Regions from separate parts of the Streptomyces sp. NPDC044003 genome, predicted to be linked through region 3. Evidence: riboswitches for the same ligand, from Rfam matches in the RefSeq annotation. Region 3 holds a riboswitch; each other region holds the start of a gene.
The links. A riboswitch is a leader RNA that binds a small molecule or an ion and turns the genes downstream of it on or off. The one in region 3 is predicted to bind cyclic di-AMP.
Positions count from the first base shown of each region.

Region 1: it holds a riboswitch for cyclic di-AMP, as region 3 does, so the genes downstream of both, AC07AW_RS35090 (M23 family metallopeptidase) here and AC07AW_RS26780 (C40 family peptidase) in region 3, are expected to answer to the same signal.
Region 2: it holds a riboswitch for cyclic di-AMP, as region 3 does, so the genes downstream of both, AC07AW_RS29715 (M23 family metallopeptidase) here and AC07AW_RS26780 (C40 family peptidase) in region 3, are expected to answer to the same signal.
Region 4: it holds a riboswitch for cyclic di-AMP, as region 3 does, so the genes downstream of both, AC07AW_RS32875 (transglycosylase family protein) here and AC07AW_RS26780 (C40 family peptidase) in region 3, are expected to answer to the same signal.

Region 1 is NZ_JBWKFA010000013.1:1,046-3,235, forward strand. It holds gene AC07AW_RS35090 (M23 family metallopeptidase) at 39-1,139, opposite strand; cyclic di-AMP (ydaO/yuaA leader) riboswitch at 1,151-1,298, opposite strand; gene AC07AW_RS35095 (PP2C family protein-serine/threonine phosphatase) at 1,500-2,190, opposite strand, start outside.
Region 2 is NZ_JBWKFA010000008.1:329,126-331,315, reverse strand. It holds gene AC07AW_RS29720 (M16 family metallopeptidase) at 1-389, shown strand, start outside; cyclic di-AMP (ydaO/yuaA leader) riboswitch at 590-754, shown strand; gene AC07AW_RS29715 (M23 family metallopeptidase) at 767-1,537, shown strand; gene AC07AW_RS29710 (GntR family transcriptional regulator) at 1,729-2,190, shown strand, end outside.
Region 3 is NZ_JBWKFA010000007.1:146,438-148,627, forward strand. It holds gene AC07AW_RS26775 (ATP-binding protein) at 1-281, shown strand, start outside; gene AC07AW_RS26780 (C40 family peptidase) at 355-831, opposite strand; cyclic di-AMP (ydaO/yuaA leader) riboswitch at 835-957, opposite strand; gene AC07AW_RS26785 (hypothetical protein) at 1,358-1,663, opposite strand; gene AC07AW_RS26790 (ATP-dependent Clp protease proteolytic subunit) at 1,671-2,190, opposite strand, start outside.
Region 4 is NZ_JBWKFA010000010.1:200,926-203,115, forward strand. It holds gene AC07AW_RS32870 (transglycosylase family protein) at 1-900, shown strand, start outside; cyclic di-AMP (ydaO/yuaA leader) riboswitch at 1,159-1,332, shown strand; gene AC07AW_RS32875 (transglycosylase family protein) at 1,336-2,043, shown strand.

The DNA.
Region 1 (2,190 bases), on a different contig from region 3:
ATCAACCGCTTCCGCCGCCGGGCCTATTCCGGGTCGTCTCAGAGACTCAGGCCCTTGGAGCGGAGCCAGGCCGCCGGGTCGATGCCGTCGCCGCCGGCGGTGTGGACCTCCATGTGGAGGTGGGCGCCGGTGACGTTGCCGGTGGCGCCGACGCGGCCGATGGTCTCGCCGGTGCTCACGGTCTGGCCGGCGCTGACCAGCATGGAGGAGAGGTGGCAGTACCAGACCTCGGTGCCGTCCTCCAGCTCCAGAACGATCCGGTAGCCGTAGGAGCCGGACCAGCCCGCCGACTTGACGGTGGCGCCGTGGACCGCCTTGAGCGGGGTGCCCGTGGGGGCGGCGAAGTCGAGACCGGTGTGGTAGCCGGAGGACCACATCGAGCCGGCCTGCATGTAGGTGGCGGTGAGGGTGTACGAGGACACCGGCAGCGAGTAGCTGGCGGCGAGCTGGGCGAGGCGCTCGGCCTCGGCCGCCGCTTCCGCCTTCGCCTTGGCCTCCGCTTCGGCCTTCGCCTTGGCTTCCGCCTCGGCCTTCGCCTGCGCCTCGGCGGCCGCCTTCTCCGCCGCGTCCGCCTTCGCCTGCGCCTCGGCGGCGGCCTTCTCGGCGGCCGCCTTCTCCACGGCGGCGAGCTCGGCGGCGTCGGCGGAGGCCTGCTGCTGCTCGGCCTGCTGGAGGATGCGGGCGCGCAGGGCCTCGCCCGCGGCGGGGGCGGCGGCCTGCTCGGTGCGCTCGTCGGCCGCGGTGGTGTAGGTGGCGTCGGTGAGCGGGTTCGGGTTGGCGAGGGCCGCGGTGACCGGCGCGCTGTCCTCCTCGGGGAGGAGGTCGCCGACGCCGGGGAGGTCGTGGGCGTCCGGCAGGTTCAGGTCGGGGAGGTCCGGCAGCGAAATGGCCACCGGGGGCTTCTCCTGCGCGGTGGCGAGGCCGCCCGCGCCGACGGCCGCGATCACGCCGACGCCGAGGACGGTGGAGGAGCGGGCGAAGTTGGAGCGCTGCTTGACGACCCGGTGCCGGCCGCCGGAGCGGCTCTCGGCGCGGAGGGAGCCCTCGGTGGGGTTCCACTCGGTGTCCGGGGCGGCGGGACCCGCACCGCCACCGAAGGCATCGAAGGGGGCTTCGGGTGCGGGGGTGTTGGACGCCACGGGGGCGCGCTCCTTTCCTTCCGTCTCGCCTACCGGGTTAGCTGACGGGTTCGGAGCAGGAAGGTCTCCTACGGGCACGCTCGCACGAGTGCGAAGGGGCCCGATTCACCCCAAGTGGTGGTTCCCCGGTTCCTTTTCAGGATTCGGCGCGTGCGCACGGTGCCGCCTCTTGCGACGGCTGGGACGACCGCACTGCGTTATCGAACGTTAATAGACAGGGGGTCCCGATTCCAAGCCGTTCCCCTTGATCATTCATTGAATTGAGAGGTAATGACCCGACTTGACCCCCCTTCAGAGCGAGCCCGTCAAACACTCGCGATCTGACGTTAAGTCAATTGTTATCGCAGTGACACCCCTCGACTACGCCCGGTGACCGGACTCGCCCGGCGGCACCACCGGCATCGTCCGGCGCCGCTCGGGCTGCCCCGTCGCCGGGCGGCTCACCGCGAGCAGCGCCATGTCGTCGGTCGACCCGCCGCCCGTGTGGAGCCGTACGTCGTCCACGAGCGCGTCGAGCAGCTCCTCGGGCCCCGGAAAGATCCGCCCGGCGAGCCGCGCCGCCGGATCGTAGAAGACGCCCTGCGCGTTCCGCGCCTCCGAGAGGCCGTCCGTGTAGAAGAGCAGCGTCGCGCCCGGCGGGAACAGTCGCGCCTCGGCCCGGTCCGGCCACGCCGCCAGGTCGCCCATGCCGAGCGGCAGCGCCGCCTCGCCCGGCTCCAGCGAGTCGAGGCGCCCGTCCGCGTGCAGCATCAGCGGCGGCGGGTGCCCGCGGTTGACGACCCGTACGAAACCGTCGAAGGTCCCGCTCCCGTCGGCGCGCGGGATCTCGGCGAGCACCGCCGTGGTGAACCCCTCGAAGGCGTCGAGCCCGTGCCGGCGGGTGCCCTCCCGGGCCAGCGCCCGTTCGAGGCGCTGCGCCACGCCCTCCAGGTTCCGCTCCTGCTCCGCCGCCTCCCGGAAGGCCCCGATGACGACGGCGACGGCCTCCACCGCGTCCATCCCCTTGCCCCGGACGTCCCCGACCACGAGCCGCACCCCGTGCGGGGTGTCC
Region 2 (2,190 bases), on a different contig from region 3:
CCATCAGCGGATCCTTCGACACCCCCAACACCGGCCCGGCACTTGAGGACCTGTGGAAGGTGCTGCGCACGCTCGCAGCCGAGGGCCTCACCGACGCCGAGCGCGAGACGGCCGTGCAGAACCTGGTGGGCGTGGCACCCCTCAAGTACGAGACGGCCGCCTCCGTCGCCGGGACGCTCGCCGACCAGGTGGAGCAGCACCTCCCGGACGACTTCCAGGCCCAGTTGTACGCGCGCCTGGCGGAGACCGGCACGGTCGAGGCGACGGCCGCCGTGGTCAGCGCCTTCCCGGTGGACCGCCTCGTCACCGTCCTCGTCGGCGACGCGGCGCAGATCGCGGAGCCGGTGCGCGCCCTCGGCATCGGTGAAGTGACCGTCGTGACGGGCTGATTCCGGCCCCGAGGCGACAACAGGAGGACCCTGACGACCTAGTTCGTCGGGGTCCTCCGCTTTGTCCGTATTGCAGGTAAGAGTGATCGTTTGCCCTGTGGCATGTCTTACAAAAGGCGTGTCTGGTTGGTGATTGAAAGACGATCCGCATAGCGTCGGTGCGACTGTTCGTCAGTTGCACGTGCCGCATCCGCGGCATCGGACAGTCATCGCCGAGTCCCCGTCAGGCGCGAGCCTGGGGAGCCGGGGACCCACACGTAGTCCCTGGGGTGAATCGGGCGCCTTCGTCTCGACGGAGGGGCTCGTAGGAGACCTTCCTGCTCCGAACCCGTCAGCTAACCCGGTAGGCGAGAAGGAAGGAAAGGATCAGCCTCTACATGGCGTTCACCCGTGCCACCGGGAAGCATCGTGGTCCGAGCCGGATGGCGCGCCGCAGCGTGGGCATCGCCGGCGTCGCGACGCTCGCCACCACCGGCGTCATCGGAACCCTCGCCTCCCCGGCGCTCGCCGCCGACACGGACAACCGCTCCGTCGAGGACACCGGCCTCACCCAGGTGATCACCGAGGACTCCCTCGTCGACCCGATCAACGCCCAGGCCGCCGCCCAGGAGCAGGAGGCCGACGAGGCCATCGCCAAGGCGAAGGCCAAGGCCGAGGCGAAGCGCAAGGCCGAGGCCCGCGCCAAGGAGATCCGCCTGGAGCGCGAGCGCGCCGCCCGCGAGGCCGAGCGTCGCCGCCTGGCCTCCTTCCAGCTCCCCGTCGCCGGCTCGTACGTCTCCACCGGCTACAAGGCCGGCGGCTCGCTCTGGTCCTCCGGCAGCCACTCCGGCATCGACTTCCACGCCGCCTACGGCACCCGGGTCGTCTCCGTCGGCTCCGGCACCGTCGTCGAGGCCGGCTGGGGCGGGGCGTACGGCAACAACATCGTGATCCGGATGAACGACGGCACGTACACCCAGTACGGCCACCTCTCCTCCATCGGGGTCTACGTCGGCCAGACCGTCGAGCCGGGCCAGCAGATAGGCGTCTCGGGCTCGAGCGGCAACTCCACCGGCCCCCACCTCCACTTCGAGGCGCGCACGAGCCCCGAGTACGGCTCGGACATCAACCCTGTCGCGTACCTCCGCGCCCGCGGCGTCCAGGTCTGACCCGGCCTCCGCCGCACACCGCGTCGCAAAAGCCCCGGCTCGTACTGAGCCGGGGCTTTTCGCTGGCCAAAAGATATCCATGGATTCCGCTGGGGCATCGGAAATTCCGGCGCGCTGCAATAGAGTCGCAGATCGGGCGCAGAACAGGCGCCGACGGAATTGACTCGCGCGGACCAAGGCGGAGGTCGGACATGCGCATTCCCGCGCACTCGGTATGCACGGCGATCCGGGACGACATCGTCTCCGGCGTGTTCGAGCGGGGCAGCCGGCTGACCGAGGAGCAGCTCGCCCGCCGGTACGGGGTCTCCCGCGTCCCGGTCCGCGAGGCGCTGCGCACCCTGGAGTCGGAGGGCTTCGTCGTCACCCGCCGCCACGCGGGCGCCCATGTCGCCGAGCCGACCGAGCAGGAGGCGGCCGATCTGCTGGACATGCGGGCGCTGCTCGAACCGCTGGGGGCCGCGCGGGCCGCGCAGCGGCGCACCGAGGCACACCTCAAGGTGCTGCGCGGCCTGGTCAGGCTGGGGCAGGAGCGGGCCAGGCGCGGGCAGGGCGAGGATCTGCGCTCGCTCGGCGGCTGGTTCCACGAGACGCTCGCCCAGGCCTCCGGAAGCCCGGCCCTGACGGCGCTGCTCACCCAGCTGCGGCACAAGATC
Region 3 (2,190 bases):
CCAACGCCGTCCTGCACACCTTCGGGCAGTCACCCACCTTCACCATCGACGTCCGTCTGGAGCGCGAGGAGCGACTCCACATCGGCGTCACCGACAGCCACCCGCGCTGGCCCCGCCGGCTCCCGGCGGCGGTCCAGCAGGACAACGGCCGGGGCATGGTCATCATCCGCTCCCTGGCGGCGGAGGCGGGCGGCCGGCTCTCGGTCACACCGACCGAGGAGGGCGGGAAGACGGTCTGGATCACCCTCCCGTGGACCCCGGCGACCGCCTCGTACGTCTAGGGGGTGAGAGTCCCGGCGCAGGGGTGCGGCGGCGCCACCGCACCCCTGGGGCGGGGTCAGAGGCCGGCGGGCGTCATCGGACGCGGCCGTAGTAGACCTTCGACGTCCAGATCGCGTCGAGCTTCACCCAGGATCCCGTCTTGGGCGAGTGCCAGATCTTGCCGCTGCCGGCGTAGATGCCCACGTGGTAGACGCTCCCGCCGGAGTGGAAGAAGACCAGGTCCCCCTTCTGTCTGCTGGACGCGGAGATGTGCCGGGTGTTGTTGTACTGCTGCTGCGCGGTGCGGGGCAGCGACTTGCCCGCCTGCTTGTACGCGTAGAGCGTCAGACCGGAGCAGTCGAACCTGGAGGGTCCGGCGCTCCCGTACCGGTACGGGGCTCCCTTCTTGGACGCGGCGACGCTCAGTGCCTTGTTCGCGTATGTGGTGGCTGCCTGGGCCTCGGGTGCCGCACCTGGTGCGAGCAACGTGCCGCCGACGGCGGCGAGGGTGAGAGCCGAGACGGCTCCGGCCCGGGACAGCAGGGACGGGACGTGCATCTGCGCAGTCATGCGCAACCCTTCGTCAGCCGCCTGCGAAGGATGACCTGTCGGGTTCGGACTGGCGAAGATGCCCGGCCGCGGCTGCGGCTTCACCCCAAGGGACGGCCCCGCTGCGAGAAACAGCGCGTACGTCCCGTACTGCTCGGGTCCTCCACTCCTGCCGATCCACTCCTGTCGACCAGACGTCCGGGACAGCGGCAGGACTCGGCGTCCGCCCGGACCGCCCCGCCGCGGATGGCGGGGGCTTGTCGTCGACAGGGATCTTGACCCACAACCAGGGCGAAATCCGAGCTGAAACGGCGATATGTGAGGCTCCTCACGACTGATCCATACGGGTGGACAGGCGGGCTTTGTGATCTTCGGAGGTTTGACCGACGAGCCCCGCACCAGCGGCGGAACGTCCCATTCCGCCAAATGCGTACACCTGTTGCGCAACTCACCCGCCCCATATGTCGACTCGTCGACTACGCCGAACGGGGGAGCGATTCTGCGATCCGTGTCGGCCGACCGGACCTCGACACGACATGCCGGAATGTCAACTAGCCCGCGTGCGGGGGACGGTGACGCGGTCGGCGCGGCGCTCGCCGTCCAACACCCGTAGGGCGCGCGCCAGAGTGTCCGCGTGGACCTCGCTCTCGCCCCGCATATGCATGAGCGTCAGGGCCTCGCGCAGCGCCTCCGCGCGTCCCACCAGGGCCTGTGCCGCGCGCAGCGCCCCATAGGTATGCGTACCCCTGGATGGGTTGATCTTCCCCAGGAGGTCGACGACTTCGAGGTACGCGTCGATCAACTCACCCTCGGCGCGGGTCAGCGCGGGCAGCGGCGGCAGCTCGGGCACCACGGCCGGCTCACCGCGCCGCGCCGGTGTCGCGCCGGCTCGTGATCACGTGGTCCACCAGTCCGTACGCGACGGCCGCGGGCGCGTCCAGGACGCTGAGGCGGTCGATGTCGGCGTCGATCCGCTCCCGGCTCTGCCCGGTGTACTCGGTGAGCATCCCGGCCACCAGGGCGCGCAGCCTCAGCAGTTCGCGCGCGTGGATGTCGAGGTCGCTCGGCTGTCCCTGGAGGGGCTCGTCCATGGCCGGCTGCCGGAGGGTGATGCGGGCGCCGGGGAGGACCATCCGCTTGCCGGGGGTGCCGGCGGCGAGCAGGACGGCGGCGGTGGACGCGGCCTGGCCCAGGCAGGTGGTCTCCACGTCGCAGGAGAGCGTCCGCATCGTGTCGTGGATCGCGGTCATGGCGCTGATCGAGCCGCCGGGGGAGTTGATGTAGAGCGAGATGTCCTGGCCGGGCGCCGCGTAGTCGAGGTGCAGGAACTGCGCGATGACGTCGTTGGCCGAGGTCTCGTCGATGGGTGTGCCGAGGAAG
Region 4 (2,190 bases), on a different contig from region 3:
GCCACCTGGGACCGGGTCGCCGAGTGCGAGTCCGGCGGCCAGTGGAGCGCCAACTTCGGCAACGGCATGTACGGCGGCCTCCAGTTCACCCAGGACAGCTGGGAGCGGAACGGCGGCCTCACGTACGCGCCCAGCCCCGACCTGGCCAGCCGTGCCCAGCAGATCGCGATGGCCGAGAAGGCGCTCGCCAAGGGCAGCGACGAGTGGGCCACCTGCGCGCCGATCGCCGGCCTGAAGAACGACGGCAAGGCCACCGGCGTGAACCCCGGCCCGGCCGCCGTCCCGACCACCCCCACGGGCCCCCTCCCCGAGTCCAACCGCACCACGGGGAACGAAGGCTCGGCCGCGGGCCGGTCCGCCGCGTCCGCGACGCCCGCCACCCCGGCGACGCCCGCCACGCCGACCGCCCCGGCGACCTCCGCCACGCCCGCCACCCCGGCGACGCCCACCACTCCCGCGACCCCGGTCACCCCCGACGCGTCCGTTACGCCCGGTACGCCGGATTCGTCCGAGACGCCGAAGGGTGACGTGCCGTCGGCCATGCCCGGCACCGGTAAGCACCGGGGCGAGGCCGCCCCGGAGGAATCCGACACAACGGGCGGCTCGTCCGAAACCGGTCGACACGCTTCGGGTGTGGACAAGTCCGGGGAGGAGGTCGACGCCACGCCGGTGACTGACGAAGCGAAGAATTCGGGCGCAACGGACAGTCAGGGCACTTCGGGCGAGTACACCGTGCAGCCGGGTGACAGCCTGTCCGGAATTGCGGAGGAGAACGAACTCCCCGGAGGCTGGACCGCCCTCTACGACGCCAACAAGCACACGGTGGGCACCGATCCGAACCTCATCCTGCCTGGTCAGAGCCTCGACCTGACGGCCGGTTCGACGGCGACGGCGGGCTAGTTCGCGGGCTTATGTCCGGTTCTGGGCAAGTGAGACATGGGTCTCTTCGTCCCAACTGGCGTGTCACGTCCGCAAACTTTGCTTCTGTCACCTCTCACCTGCGCAAACACCGCCCACCGGAGGGCAAGTAGGGGCGATTTTTCCGCAATGAGCCTCTTTGAACTTCCGGTGGGTCTGTGTCTACGGTCGTCACCGCTCGCCACCGCGGGCCCCGTCGACCGAAACGCCGAATCCTGCCGTCGGCCGATGGGAACAGTCGTCGCGCAAGCGCCGAAGGCAGGAGTGGGGGACCCAAGGTAAGTGCCGGTCCCGGCCGTTGAGACAGACGGCCGACGATCGGCTTGGGGTGAAGCCGCGTGCAAGGACACGCGGCCGGGCAACTTTCCGGCCCGAACCCGACAGCTCACCTCACAGGCGTCGGTGAGGAGAATCCCCATGCTGTTTTCCGCCAAGGGCAAACACCGTCGTCCCTCCAAGGCCACCCAGGTCGCCGCGCTCGTCGGCGTCACCGGTGTCGCCGTCGCCGCCCCGCTGCTGACCGCGGGCACCGCCTCGGCCGCCACCACCGCCGAGTGGGACACCGTCGCCCAGTGCGAGTCCGGCGGCAACTGGTCCATCAACACCGGCAACGGCTTCTACGGCGGCCTGCAGTTCACCAACTCCACCTGGGCCGCCTTCGGTGGCACCGCCTACGCCCCGCGCGCCGACCTGGCCTCGAAGGCCCAGCAGATCACCATCGCCGAGAAGGTCCTCGCGGGCCAGGGCAAGGGTGCCTGGCCGAGCTGCGGCGTCGGCCTCTCCAGCGCCTCCTACGACGGCGGCGCCGCCGAGACCGCCCCGCAGCAGAGCGCGCCCCAGCAGGCCGCCCCGCAGCAGGCCGCCCCGAAGCAGCAGGAGCGTCGCGCCGAGCAGCCGACCACCCGCAGCGAGCAGCGCAAGGCCCCCAAGACCGTCACCACCCCGACCGGCAAGAAGGTCAAGAAGGGTGACGGCGAGTACAAGGTCGTCGCCGGCGACACCCTCAGCAAGATCGCCCAGGCGCACGGCGTCAAGGGCGGCTGGGCCAAGCTCTTCGAGCTGAACAAGGGCGTCGTCGAGAACGCCGACCTCATCTACCCGGGTCAGCAGCTCCACCTGAAGTGAGCCCGGCGGCTCGCGTGAGTCCGGCGGCTCACGCGGCCCCGACGACCCTCCCGCGGTGACCACCCCGGTCCGGCGTGCCCCTTCCCCCGTGCGCGCCGGACCGGGGTTTCCCCTTTTCCGGGAGCACTCCACGGTTACCGTCCAGTA